2 regions of the Streptomyces sp. NBC_00376 genome follow, and region 2 is predicted to be linked to the other one. Evidence: riboswitches for the same ligand, from Rfam matches in the RefSeq annotation. Region 2 holds a riboswitch; the other holds the start of a gene.
What was found. Region 2 has a riboswitch for cobalamin ahead of OG842_RS04270 (ABC transporter substrate-binding protein). Riboswitches for the same ligand answer to the same signal wherever they lie in the genome.
Positions count from the first base shown of each region.

Region 1 (7,190 bases), 170 kb from region 2:
TCATGCGTAGATCGCTTCCACGCCACGGGCGACACTATGCCCGGCGGCAGGACGGGTAACGCCCCTTCGCTGAACAGTGCGTCTACCTGGGGCAATGGGGTGACGCCCCCGGGGCCCGGACACCCGTGACCGACCGCTGGTCCGGAGCCGGGCCCCCGGGAGTCAGTCCTCGCCCTCCAGGTCGCCCTCCGTCTCCAGGTACGCCTGGCGCAGGGCGTCGAGGATCGCCGGGTCGGGCTTGGCCCACATGCCGCGGGACTCCGCTTCCAGGAGGCGTTCCGCGATGCCGTGCAGGGCCCATGGGTTGGCCTGCTGGAGGAACTCGCGGTTCGTCGGGTCCAGGACGTACGTCTCGGTGAGCTTGTCGTACATCCAGTCGGCGACCACGCCCGTCGTCGCGTCGTAGCCGAAGAGGTAGTCGACGGTGGCGGCCAGCTCGAAGGCGCCCTTGTAGCCGTGCCGCCGCATCGCCTCGATCCACTTGGGGTTCACCACCCGGGCACGGAAGACCCGGGAGGTCTCCTCCACCAGGGTGCGGGTGCGGACCGTCTCGGGGCGGGTGGAGTCGCCGATGTACGCCTCCGGGGCGGTGCCGCGCAGGGCGCGGACGGTGGCCACCATGCCGCCGTGGTACTGGAAGTAGTCGTCCGAGTCGGCGATGTCGTGTTCGCGGGTGTCGGTGTTCTTGGCCGCGACCGCGATCCGCTTGTACGCCGTCTCCATCTCCTCGCGGGCCGGGCGGCCGTCGAGCTCGCGTCCGTAGGCGTAGCCGCCCCACACCGTGTAGACCTCGGCGAGGTCCGCGTCGGTGCGCCAGTCGCGGGAGTCGATGAGCTGGAGCAGACCGGCGCCGTACGTGCCGGGGCGGGAACCGAAGATACGGGTGGTGGCACGGCGTTCGTCGCCGTGGGCGGCCAGGTCGGCCTGGGCGTGGGCGCGTACGTGGTTCTGCTCGGCCGGCTCGTCCAGGGAGGCGACGAGGCGGACCGCGTCGTCGAGCAGGCCGATGGTGTGCGGGAAGGCGTCGCGGAAGAAGCCGCTGATGCGCAAAGTGACGTCGATGCGCGGCCGGCCGAGCTCGGCCGGCGGGATCGCCTCCAGCCCGGTCACACGGCGCGAGGCGTCGTCCCAGACCGGGCGGACGCCGAGCAGGGCGAAGGCTTCGGCGACGTCGTCACCGGCGGTGCGCATCGCGCTGGTGCCCCACAGGGACAGGCCGACCGAGGTGGGCCAGTCGCCGTTGTCGGTGCGGTAGCGCTCCAGGAGCGAGTCGGCCAGGGCCTGGCCGGTCTCCCAGGCGAGGCGCGAGGGTACGGCCTTGGGGTCGACGGAGTAGAAGTTGCGGCCGGTCGGCAGGACGTTGACCAGGCCGCGGAGCGGGGAGCCGGAGGGTCCTGCGGGAACGAATCCGCCGTCCAGGGCGTGCAGGGCGTGGTCGAGTTCGTCGGTCGTGGCCGCCAGCCGCGGGACGACCTCGCGGGCGGCGAAGGCGAGGATGTCGGCGACCGCCCGAGGGTGCCCGGCCGCCACCTCGGCGACGGCGTCCGGGGACCAGTCGGCGTCCTCCATCGCCTGGACCAGTGCGCGGGCCCGCTCCTCCGCCTCGTCGGCGGTGACGCGGGTCGCGGCGGACTCGTCGAGCCCGAGGGCCTCGCGCAGGCCGGGCAGGGAGGCGGTGCCGCCCCAGATCTGGCGGGCCCGCAGGATCGCGAGGACGAGGTTGACCCGGTCGGCGCCGGCCGGGGCTCCGCCCAGCACGTGCAGGCCGTCGCGGATCTGGGCGTCCTTGATCTCGCAGAGCCAGCCGTCGAGATGCATGATGAACTCGTCGAAGCCCTCGTCCTCGGGGCGGTCCTCCAGCCCCAGGTCGTGGTCGAGCTTGGCGGCCTGGATCAGGGTCCAGATCTGTGCGCGGATCGCCGGGAGCTTCGCCGGGTCCATCGCCGCGATCTGGGCGTGCTCGTCCAGGAGTTGTTCGAGGCGGGCGATGTCCCCGTAGCTGTCGGCCCGTGCCATCGGCGGTACGAGGTGGTCCACCAGGGTGGCGTGGACGCGCCGCTTGGCCTGCGTCCCCTCGCCCGGGTCGTTGACCAGGAACGGGTAGATCAGCGGCAGGTCGCCGAGGGCGGCGTCGGGGCCGCAGGCGGCGGAGAGGCCGGCGTTCTTGCCGGGCAGCCACTCCAGGTTGCCGTGCTTGCCGAGGTGGATCATGGCGTCGGCGCCGAAGCCGTTGTCGTCGGCGGAGGCGGCGATCCAGCGGTAGGCGGCCAGATAGTGGTGCGAGGGCGGCAGATCGGGGTCGTGGTAGATCGCGATCGGGTTCTCGCCGAAGCCGCGCGGCGGCTGGATGAGGATGAGCAGATTGCCGCGGCGCAGGGCGGCGAGCACGATGTCGCCGTCCGGGTTGCTCGACCGGTCCACGAACATCTCGCCCGGGGCGGGGCCCCAGTGCTGCTCGACGGCTTCGCGGAGCTCGGCCGGGAGGGTCGCGTACCAGCGCCGGTAGTCGGCGGCCGGGATCCGGACCGGGTTGCGGGCCAACTGCTCCTCGGTGAGCCACTCCTGGTCGTGGCCGCCGGCCTCGATCAGGGCCCGGATCAGCTCGTCGCCGTCGCCCGACACGAGGCCGGGGACCTCCTGCGTACCGAAGTCGTATCCCTGGTCGCGGAGTCGGCGCAGCAGGGCGACGGCGCTGGCCGGGGTGTCGAGACCGACGGCGTTGCCGATCCGGGAGTGCTTGGTCGGGTACGCGGACAGCACGAGCGCGATCCGCTTCTCGGCGGCCGGGATGTGGCGCAGCCGGGCGTGGCGCACGGCGATCCCGGCGACGCGGGCGGCGCGCTCGGTGTCGGCGACGTACGCGGGCAGGCCGTCCTCGTCGATCTCCTTGAAGGAGAACGGCACGGTGATCAGGCGGCCGTCGAACTCGGGGACCGCGATCTGGCTGGCGGCGTCGAGCGGGGAGACGCCCTCGTCGTTGTCCTCCCAGTCGGTGCGTGAACCGGTGAGGCAGAGCGCCTGGAGGATGGGGACGTCGAGGCCGCTGAGGACGCCGGCGTCCCAGGACTCGTCGTCGCCGCCCGCCGATGCCTCGGCCGGCCGGGTGCCGCCCGCGGCGAGGACGGTGGTCACGATCGCGTCTGCAGCGCGCAGCGCTTCGATGAGCTCGGGCTCGGGGGTGCGCAGCGAGGCGACGTACAGCGGCAGCGCGCGGGCGCCGGCGTCCTCGACGGCATCGCACAGGGCGTCCACGAACGCGGTGTTGCCGCTCATGTGGTGGGCGCGGTAGTAGAGCACGGCGACGACCGGGCCGTCGGTGCGGCGGGCGGTGCGCTCCAGCGGGCCCCAGGAGGGTGCCGGGGCGGGCGGTGCGAAGCCGTGGCCGGTGAGCAGGACGGTGTCGGAGAGGAAGCGGGCGAGCTGGTCCAGGTTGGCGGGTCCGCCGTGGGCCAGGTAGGCATGGGCCTCGGCGGCGATGCCGATGGGGACGGTGGAGGCGGCCATCAGCTGGGCGTCGGGGGCCTGTTCGCCGGTGAGGACGACGACGGGGCGTCCGGTGGCGAGGACTTGGTCGAGTCCGTCCTGCCAGGCGCGTACGCCGCCGAGGAGGCGGACGACGACCAGGTCGGCGCCGTCGAGGAGCTCGGGCAGGTCCTGGAGCGGGAGCCGGGAGGGGTTGGCGTAGCGGTAGGGGACCGGGCCGTCCGAGGCGCGGGCACTGAGCAGGTCGGTGTCGGACGTCGACAGGAGCAGGATCATGCGGCGTCGGGCCTTCCTCGGGGTGTCCACGCCCCGGGCGGTGTCGGAATGGAGTCTCCCCTGCTCGACGGAGTCGAGGGCCGGGGAAGGGAGTTCCTGACTCGCCCGGCCGGGGCCGGGCTCACAGTGGCGGGACCGTGCCGGAATCGCACCGGACTTCCTCCCCTGTCGCCGTCTGTGGCGACGACGTGCCGGATGGCCCGTCACTAGGCATAGTAAGGGCCGGTCAGCTGATGGAGGCATACGGATCCGGTCGGATGGTCGGTATGCTCGCCGCCATGCCCCCACCTGCCACTTCGCCTTCGCTGCCCGCAGACGCGTCTGCCCGGGGCCGCGGTGACGCCTGTCCCGGCACGCTGCGGCTGCACGGGGCGGACGACGGCGCTCTGGCCCGGGTCCGGTTGCCCGGTGGTCTGCTGACCGCGGTGCAGGCGGATGCGCTGGGGGCGGTGGCGGAGAGCCTGGGCGATGGTGAGTTGCATCTCACTTCGCGCGGCAATGTCCAGTTGCGCGGGCTGGGCGGGGACTGCGGTGGCGAACTGGCCGTCCGGCTGGGCGAAGCGGGGCTGCTGCCCTCCGCCCGCCACGAGCGGATACGCAACATCGTGGCCTCGCCGCTGTCGGGGCTCGACGGCCGGGGGGCGCGGGACGTCGGACCGTGGCTCCGGGCGCTGGACGAGCTGTTGTGCGCGGGCGACCGGACGGCCGGGCTGTCGGGCAGGTTCCTGTTCGTGCTCGACGACGGTCGTGGCGATGTGGACGCGCTGGGCGGCGATGTGACGCTGCTGGCGCAGGACGGCGGCGCGGCGCTGCTGCGGATCGGCACGGACCGGACCGTGGTGCGGATACCCGGCGCGCAGGCGCCGCAGGCCGCCCTCATGGCGGCCGAGGTCTTTCTGGAACGGGCGTCGGGCACCGGTGCCTGGCGCGTGAGGGATCTGCCCGGCGGCGCCGGCCCGCTTCTCGACGAGGTCGTACGGCGGTTGCGGGAGGAGGGCTCCGGCGCCGCCTCCACCGAGGACCGAGACTGCCCGCCGGGCTCGGACGGTCCCGCCCCGGGCGTGGTGACCGGCCCGCACGACGGGGCCGCGCTGTCCGTCGGCATCCCGCTGGGGCGCTTCACCCCGGCGCAGTGGCGGACCCTGACGGAGACGGCCCGGCACGGTGGGCGTGGCGAATTGCGGCTGACACCGTGGCGCGGGGTCGTCGTACCGGGGGTGGAGCGGCGGCGGGCGTCTGGGCTGCTGGACGATCTGGGGGCCACCGGCCTCGTCGTCGGGCCCGACTCCCCCTGGACCGGGGTCGGTGCCTGTATCGGCCGGCCCGGCTGCGCGAAGTCGCTGGCCGATGTGCGGGGCCGGGCGGCGGCCGTGGTGGGGCCCGTGGGCCTGCTGCCGGTGTACTGGTCCGGTTGCGAACGCCGGTGCGGCCATCCCCGCGGCGAGTGGGTCGACGTCGTCGCCACCCCCGACGGGCACCGGATCTCCCTCGTACGGGGCGAGGAGCGGGGTGCCCCCGTGAACGTCCCCGACCGCCCCGGCGTGCTCGCCGCGGCGGTGGCCGCGGCCCGCGGTACGCGCGGCTGATCCCGTACGCCCGACTCACCCTGTACCCGACTGCACCCGACCGTTGCACGCCCGAGGAAGAGAGCGAAAGCACTGTGCACCAGTACGAGAAGGACGGACCGGCGATCTACCGCCAGTCCTTCGCCACGATCCGTGCCGAGGCGGACCTCGCGGGGCTGCCCGCCGATGTGAGCCAGGTCGCGGTCCGCATGATCCACGCCTGCGGGATGGTCGACCTCGTCCGCGATCTCGCTTTCACCCCGGACGCGGTCGCCCGCGCCCGTGCCGCGCTGCGGGCCGGCGCACCCATCCTGTGCGATGTGGCGATGGTCGCCAGCGGTGTGACCCGCAAGCGGCTGCCCGCGGACAACGAAGTGGTGTGCACCCTCTCCGACCCGTCGGTGCCCGGCCTGGCGAAGGAACTGGGCACCACCCGCAGCGCCGCCGCCCTGGAGCTGTGGCGGGACCGGCTGGAGGGTGCGGTCGTGGCTGTCGGGAACGCGCCGACCGCCCTGTTCCGGCTGCTGGAGATGATCGAGGAGGGCGCGCCCCGCCCCGCCGCCGTCATCGGTGTGCCGGTCGGCTTCATCGGTGCCGCCGAGTCCAAGGACGCCCTGGCGGCGCACCCGTCCGGGCTGGAGCATCTGATCGTACGGGGCCGTCGCGGCGGCAGCGCCATCGCTGCCGCCGCCCTCAACGCGATCGCCAGCGAGGAAGAGTAGACGTGAGCGAGCAGAAGACGGGCCGGCTGTACGGGGTCGGGCTCGGCCCCGGTGATCCGGCTCTGATGACCGTACGCGCGGTTGAGATCATCGCCGAGGCCGATGTGATCGCCTATCACAGCGCCCGGCACGGGCGGTCCATCGCCCGGTCCATCGCGGCGAAGCACATCCGTGCCGACCATGTCGAGGAGCCGCTGGTCTACCCCGTCACGACGGAGACCACGGACCACCCGGGCGGCTACCGGGGGGCGATGGAGGAGTTCTACGCCGAGGCGGCGGCCTGTCTGGCGGCGCACCTCGACGCCGGGCGGACGGTCGCCGTGCTGGCCGAGGGCGACCCGCTCTTCTACGGCTCGTACATGCACATGCACAAGCGGCTCGCCGACCGCTACCCGACCGAGGTGATCCCGGGCGTCACCTCCGTCAGCGCGGCCGCCGCTCGGCTCGGCACCCCGCTCGTGGAGGGCGAGGAGGTGCTGACGATCCTGCCCGGCACGCTGCCGGAGGAGGAGCTGACCGCGCGTCTCGCCGCCACCGACGCGGCCGTGGTGATGAAGCTGGGCCGTACGTTTCCCGCGGTGCGCGGCGCCTTCGAGGCGTCCGGGCGGCTGCCCGAGGTGCGTTACGTGGAGCGCGCCACGATGGCCGGGGAGCGGGTGGGCGAGCTGGCCGAGGTCGACGCCGGCTCGGTGCCGTACTTCGCGGTCGCGGTCCTGCCCAGCCGGATCGGGGCGCCGCGTCCCGAAGGTGCCCCTGAGGGTGGCGAGGTGGCCGTGGTGGGTACCGGCCCGGCCGGTCCGCTGTGGCTGACCCCCGAGACGCGCGGAGTGCTGGCCGCCGCCGACGACCTGGTCGGCTACACCACGTATCTGGACCGGGTGCCGGTGCGGCCGGGGCAGGTGCGTCACGGCTCGGACAACAAGGTCGAGTCGGAGCGTGCCGAGTTCGCCCTCGATCTGGCCCGGCGCGGGCGGCGGGTGGCCGTGGTGTCGGGCGGCGACCCCGGGGTCTTCGCCATGGCGACGGCCGTCCTCGAAGTGGCGTCGCAGGACGAGTACGCGCAGGTCCCGGTGCGGGTGCTGCCGGGGGTGACGGCGGCCAACGCCGCCGCCGCGCGGGCGGGTGCGCCATTGGGCCACGACTA
Region 1 is NZ_CP107960.1:738,113-745,302, forward strand. It holds gene OG842_RS03480 (hypothetical protein) at 1-4, opposite strand, end outside; gene cobN (cobaltochelatase subunit CobN) at 163-3,759, opposite strand; cobalamin riboswitch at 3,831-3,979, opposite strand; gene cobG (precorrin-3B synthase) at 4,026-5,345, shown strand; gene OG842_RS03495 (precorrin-8X methylmutase) at 5,420-6,046, shown strand; gene OG842_RS03500 (precorrin-2 C(20)-methyltransferase) at 6,049-7,190, shown strand, end outside.
Region 1: another riboswitch for cobalamin. It lies ahead of cobN (cobaltochelatase subunit CobN); the one in region 2 lies ahead of OG842_RS04270 (ABC transporter substrate-binding protein).

Region 2 (7,190 bases):
CTCTTGGAGCCCGGCGATGTCATCATCGACGGAGGCAACGCGCACTTCGCAGACACGCGCCGCCGAGAGCGCGAGTTGCGCGAGCAGGGCATCCACTTCGTCGGCACCGGCGTCTCCGGCGGCGAAGAAGGCGCACTCAACGGACCGAGCATCATGCCAGGCGGCAGCAGAGAATCTTATGACTCGCTTGGGCCGATGCTGGAAAAGATCTCCGCGAAGGCCAAGGACGGCGCCCCGTGTGTCACGCACATCGGTCCTGACGGCGCCGGACACTTTGTAAAAATGACGCATAATGGCATCGAGTACGCGGACATGCAGCTCATCGGCGAGGCCTACCAGCTGCTCCGCGACGTGGCCGGATACTCCCCCGCGCAGATCGCGGACATCTTCCGCGCCTGGAACACCGGGCGCCTGGACTCCTACCTCATCGAGATCACCGCAGAAGTGCTCTCACATGTCGATGCGGCGACCGGTAAGCCCTTCGTGGATGTTGTGCTCGACCAGGCGGAGCAGAAGGGCACCGGTCGTTGGACAGTACAGGTCGCCCTCGATCTGGGTGTTCCTGTCTCCGGCATCGCCGAGGCCGTCTTCGCCCGCTCCGTCTCCGGCCACGCCGCCCTCCGTGATGCCTCACGCCACCTCGCAGGACCGACCGCCCGCAAGCTCGGTGAGGACAAGGCGGCGGCATTCGCCGACCAGGTCGAGCAGGCACTGTATGCCTCGAAGATCGTCGCCTATACCCAGGGCTTCCACGAGATCGCGGCCGGCAGCGAGCAATACGATTGGGACATCAACCTCGGGAAGGTCGCCGCGATCTGGCGCGGCGGATGCATCATCCGGGCCGCGTTTCTCGACAGGATCACCAGCGCCTACGAAACCCAGCCTCAGATGGCAAGCCTCCTCTCGGACAAGAGCTTCGCCGAGGAAATCGCCGCCGCACAGAACGACTGGCGCACCGTGATCGCCACCGCCACTGCCCAGGGCGTCCCCACCCCCGCCTTCGCCGCCACCCTCGCCTACTACGACTCCCTGCGCGCCGAGCGCCTCCCCGCCGCCCTCACTCAAGGCCAGCGCGACTACTTCGGCGCACACACCTACCACCGCATCGACCGCAACGGCGCCTTCCACACCCTCTGGGGCGGCGACAAAACCGAAGTCGAAAGCTGACCAACACCCGCAAAGCTGACCGCAAGAAGCGCGGCTCACGAGGCGGCCGCCCACCGAAGTTCGACAAGATCGGTTACCGGGCTCGGCACGCGGTCGAGTGCGGCATCAACCGCCTCAAGCGCCACCGGGCCGTGGCCACGAGATACGACAAACTCGCGGTCCGCTATGAGGCCACCGTCCTTATCGCGGCCACCAACGACTGGCTGCGACCTGCGCTTTCGCCCAAGGTGCGGAGGCCTTCAGCGGTGGCCCAGCACGTTGACCACCCTTCCGCTGGGGTCGCGGACGAAGAACCGCCGCACGCCCCACTCCTCATCCTGCAAGGGGTGCACGATCTCCGCGCCGCTGTCCCGCATGACCGCATGAGCCGCATCCACGTCGTCCACCTCGACACTCATGTCGGGGGTGACGGGCGCGGTCTTGTCACTGGTCATGACGCTGATCTGCGCTGCCGGGGCGGACGCGGAGGCGAGCGTCATGATCCAGCCGTGGTTCATGACCTCTTCGAAGCCCAGCAGGCCATAGAACTCCCGGCTCTCCTGCGCGGCCTCCGACTGAATGTTGGGCACAACACGGCGAACGGCCATCGACGACTCCAAGTGAGAACAAACGTGTCTCTGTGTCTCCCCAGAAGTACTACGCCACGTCCGCCGCCGCACACACTTTCGCAACACGCTTGAGACGCGGTGCTCCTCGGTCGAACGCATCACGAGCTGATGGCAGAACCGGAGTTGGCGTGGTGGCATCGCAGCTGCTGACCGCGCACCCATGCCGCCCACTGATTCGTTGGCTCTCGTATGACTGGTCGGGGAGATCTGACAGAGGCGGAGTGGCGACGTCTGGAGCCGCTTCTGCCGACAGACAACAACCGCTGCGGGCGATGGCGCGACCACCGTCCTCTTCTGCGTCAGCGGGGGAGTAGGCGTCCAGAAACCGGTAGAGCGGTACCTCTCAGTCCTCCAGCGGCGGTGTCCGGGCCTCACGGCAACGGCCTGAAAACCTCTGCACCCACGTGCTCGATGTCCAGAACCGGCCGGGCCTCGACGAACTTTCCGTGGCGAGCCGTGTCTGTCCCACGTCCAGTAGGTAAGGATGGCGCCCTTCAGGGGCGGGCGAGCCCGCCGGTCCGGGCGGAACCCGTCCGCAGTGCCGATCGTCGTCGCGGATGTCGGTGTCCGGGGCCGCCCAAGGCCGACAGCGCAATGGGCATGACCTGCGGAATACGCGGTCTGACAGAATGAGCTCCGAAAACTCAGGCGACGCGCGTCAGGAAACCGGTGTGAATCCGGTACGGTCCCGCCACTGTGACCGGGCTGCAACAGCCCGGAAGCCAGATACTGACCGCGCCGCCTTCTCGTACGACCCAGGGGACGAGGACATCCCCCGGAAAGGCTCGGTCATGCCCCCGATACGCCGTGTACCCCTCGCGCTCATACCCCTGCTTCTGCTGCCTCTCACCGGCTGCGGCACCGGCGGCGAAGCCAAGGCAGAGGCCGCACCGGTCGCCGACGGTTTCCCCTACACCGTCACCAATTGCGGTACGAAGACGACCTTCGACGCCCCGCCGAAGCGGGTCGTCACCATGAACCAGCACGTCACCGAGATCATGCTGGCCCTCGGGCTCCAGGACCGGCTGGCCGGGACCGCCTACCTGGACGACAGCATCCTGCCGGAGTACCGGTCCGCGTACGACAAGACCAAGGTGCTCGCGAAGGAGTACCCCTCCAAGGAGGTGCTGCTCGGCGCCAACCCCGACTTCGTCTACGGCGGGTACAGCAGCGCCTTCGACAAGACCAAGGGCCAGGACCGGGCGGGTCTCCAGAAGGACGGCATCAACACCCGGCTGAACATCGAGAACTGCACCAAGGGCAAGGTCGGCATCGACCAGCTCGCCACCGAGATCACCGAAGTCGCCAGGACCTTCGGCGTACCGGAGCGCGGCAAGAAGCTGATCGCCGAGGAACGACAGAAGATCACGACGGTCGAAACAGAACTCAAGGGCTCCGCACATCCCTCGGTGTTCGTGTACGACTCCGGCGACAGCTCCGCGTTCACGGCGGGCGGCAAGGGCATCGGCAATGAGATCGTCCGGCTCGCCGGGGGCCGGAACGTCTTCGCGGACCTCGACGCCACCTTCGGCGACGTGTCCTGGGAGCAGGTCATCAAGCGCAAGCCCGAGGTGGCCGTGATCTACGACTACGGAGGCACCACGGTCGAGGCCAAGAAGAAGCGGCTGCTGAACGACCCGGCACTCGCGGACGTGCCGGCGATCAAGAACAAGAAGTTCGCGGTACTCCCGCTGTCCTCGGCCGTGCTCGGTGTCCGGGTCGCCGACGCCGTACAGGACCTGGCCGGGCAGCTGCACCCCGGCACTCCGTGAGCGCGGGGTCCGCCCGCCCCGGCCCGAAGTCCGTCCTCCGCTCGACCCCCGTCGTGATCGGCGCCCTCACGGTGCTGCTGCTCGCGGCGGCGGTGGCCGGTCTGGTGCTCGGCCCGGTACGGATTCCGCCGGGCGAGGTATTGAGTACGGTCCTGGGCGGTGAACGCTCCGGTGCGTTCCCGACGATCGTGTGGGAGGTACGGCTGCCCAGGGTGCTGCTCGGGGCCGTCGTCGGTGCCGGTCTGGCGCTGTCGGGCGCGGTGCTCCAGGCGTTGGTGCGCAACCCGTTGGCCGATCCGTTTCTGCTGGGCGCCTCGTCCGGGGCGTCGGCGGGCGCCGCCGTGGTGGTCGTGCTGGGGGTCGGCGCCGGGGTGGCCACCGACGTGGCACTGCCCCTCGCAGCGTTCGCCGGATCCATGACCGCGCTGGTCGCCGTCTACGCGATGGCCCGGCGCGGCGGCACCATGACGACGGGCCGGCTGATCCTGGCCGGGGTGGCGATCCAGTACGTGCTGTCCGCTTTCACCAGCCTGATCCTGGTGCTGTCCTCCCGGGCCGAGCATGTGCGGGAGATCATGTTCTGGACCCTGGGCGGCCTGGGCGGCGCCCGATGGGACCAACTGGCCCTGCCCGCAGTGGTCCTGTGCATCGGGGCCGTGCTCCTGATCAGCCTGGCCCGTCCGCTGGATCTGCTGCTTACCGGGGAGGAAGGGGCCCGCAGCCTCGGCCTGGACCCCGGCCGTTTCCGGGGCGGGGTCTTCGTGCTGGTGTCGCTGATCATCGGGGTGCTGGTCGCCTACAGCGGGGCAATCGGCTTCGTCGGCCTGATGGTCCCGCATGCCGCTCGGTTGATCGTCGGCGCGTCTCACCGCAGGCTGCTGCCGGTGACCGCGCTCGGCGGGGCGGTCTTCCTGCTGCTGGCCGATCTGCTGGCGCGGACGGTGGCGGCTCCCCGGGAGATCCCCGCCGGGGTGGTCACCGCCCTGGTGGGCGGCCCGTTCTTCCTCTGGCTGCTGCGCCGCTCCAGCCGTACCGAAGGGATCACCGGATGAGCCCGGCATCGTCCCCGACGGCGCTCGCCGCCGACGGGATCGGCTACAAGGTGGCCGGCCGTACCCTGCTCGACGCGGTCACGCTGGACGCCGCCCCCGGCGAGACCGTCGGCCTGGTCGGGCCGAACGGCAGCGGCAAGACCACCTTCCTGCGCTGTGTGTACGGCGCCCTGCGACCCGCAACGGGTCGGGTCCTGCTGGACGGAGCGGACGCCGCAACCCTCGGTGTGAAGGAACGGGCCCGCCGCGTCGCCGTCGTACCGCAGGACAGCCCCGGCACCTTCGGCCTGACCGTGCGCCAGATCGTGGCGATGGGCCGAAGCCCGCACAAACGGTTCTGGGAGCAGGACGACGCCGACGACGCCCGCCGCATAGACCAGTCGCTCCAGCGCGTCGGCGCGGCGCCCCTGGCCGACCGACGGTTCGAAGAACTGTCCGGCGGGGAACGGCAACGGGCCCTGATCGCCCGCGCCCTGGTCCAGGAACCGGGGCTGCTGGCGCTCGACGAACCCACGAACCATCTGGACATCCGCTATCAGCTGGAGATCCTCGGCCTGGTGAGGACCCTGGGCACCACCAATCTGCTGGTGCTGCACGACCTCAACCTGGCTGCCTCCTACTGTGACCGGCTGTTCGTCCTCAGCGCCGGACGGCTGGTGGCGTCCGGTTCCCCGCACGCGGTACTGACGGAAGAGCTGCTGGCCGAGGTCTACGGGATACGCTCCCGGATCGGCGTCCACCCGGTCACCGGCTCCCCCAACGTCGTCTACCTCCCGCTGTCATGAGTGACGACACTTCCTCCGTCTGGACGCCCTTGCCACACGGACCACGCTGGCAGGTCACCGAAGGCGAACCGCCCGCGAGCGAAGCCGGGCGGTGGCTGGCAGCCGACCGACTGGCCGATCCGGCGGGCGAGGAGCTGTCCACGCTGCTGGAGCGTGAACGCACAGGCAGCGGCCACCGCACCGGCCATGCGACCGCCCTGACCCTGATGGCGGTGTACGCGGGCTGGGTCACTGCCGCCGCCGTGCTCCATTGGGCGCTGTACGACGAGGTCCCGGACATGCGGTCCGGCAACGTCCTGGTGCTCCCCGCCGCGCACGGGATCGGCGGAGTCCGGGTGCGCAGTGCCCGGCTGTTGGCGCCCCGGGCCGGGGAGGGCTCCGTACGGCTGCTGCACCGCACCGTGCTCGACGGGCATCTGCTGCCCATCGCCGATGCGTTGCACCGTCGTACCCGCGCCGGAGCCAGGCAGTTGAGTGGAGGGATCGCCCATGGCTGCGCCACGGCGCTGTGCGCGTACGGCGACCAGGTGGATCTGCTGGCTGCCCGCTGGTGGCAGTTCGTGGACACCGCCCCCGGCGGACTCGCGACGCTGGGCGAGGTCGCAAGGGTCCGGCGAGCGCCGGACGGCCCGGAGCGGCTGGTCTATCTGCGCAACACCTGCTGTCTGTACTACACGAGCGCGGAGGCGGTGCGCTGTGCGAGCTGCTGTCTGACAAGCCGCGAGGAGCGGCTACGCGCGTACGCGAGGCCGAAGTAGCACCAGCGGTTCCGGGGTCCAGGCGCCGGTTCCAGCGAAAACGGCGCCCAGTCCCGGCAGACGGCCTCGGCCTTGAGCCGTTCGGTGAGCCGGGCGGCACGATCCTGTCGAAGGAGGAGCCCAGGACCCTCAGGAAACGGGACGGCGCCTCCACGAGGCTGCCGCCGAAAGGTGCGAGAGAACCCGGGGCAAGAGCGTACGGATCGCCGCGCAGGAGTACGTGGTTCGCACAGCTCACGGCAACAACCTGTGGACGGAGCACGCTGTCCGCCCACCAACTGCCGATTCCGGCACCGAGAACGTTTTCGGCCAGGGTGGCGAGTCCTGCTGTCCTGGCAGGAAACCACCCGGCGAGTGCGGAGAGGCTGTTCGGCTGGACCTGGATCATGAGAGGCACCATCTGATTCGGGTGCGGGGCGGCCCTGATCGGATCTCCTCGCGGCGGATTCAGCGTCGAGCGGCCTTATGCCCCGGACAGCACGTGCTTTCTGCGCATCCCGTACGCCGGTCCGACTCGCATACCGGGTGCCGGACCCCTTCGGCGGGACCGGGGTACTCGGCACGCCGCCCCGGGGCACGCAACTACGCTGTTCCCGCCCCTACCGGCCCGGACGTCCCCGTTGGCGGCCCCTTGATCCCTCACGTCCGGTCCTTGACGCACAATTGACGACGGCCATCCCTGCACCCCCTTCGGACGCGAGTCCCTCATACAGGGATCCATGCCCGAACAGCAGGTCGTCGAGTTCGTTCCTGCCGCTGACCAGCGGCGAAGCGTTGTACCACCGCGAAAGGCTCAGGGCTGGTCCAGTCCGATCGGGGCGTCCACCAGCACCCGCGTCATCAAGGCCGCATCAAAGCCGGACGGAAATCGGACACGGGAGCGTCCGTCCCGGTTACACCTGAGGTGGAGGTGGGGCTCATGCTCAAGTACCTCACCAGAGGCCAGGTGGCGGTCGGGGCCGCCCTCGCGCTGCCGCCGGCCGTGTGCGCGGTGCTGGTGCCCTTCCGGGCCGACATGTCCGACACCAACACGGTCCTGGTACTCGTC
Region 2 is NZ_CP107960.1:903,808-910,997, forward strand. It holds gene gndA (NADP-dependent phosphogluconate dehydrogenase) at 1-1,167, shown strand, start outside; gene OG842_RS04260 (VOC family protein) at 1,407-1,754, opposite strand; adenosylcobalamin (AdoCbl) riboswitch at 2,410-2,546, shown strand; gene OG842_RS04270 (ABC transporter substrate-binding protein) at 2,567-3,547, shown strand; gene OG842_RS04275 (FecCD family ABC transporter permease) at 3,544-4,599, shown strand; gene OG842_RS04280 (ABC transporter ATP-binding protein) at 4,596-5,384, shown strand; gene OG842_RS04285 ((2Fe-2S)-binding protein) at 5,381-6,142, shown strand; gene OG842_RS04290 (DUF4118 domain-containing protein) at 7,062-7,190, shown strand, end outside.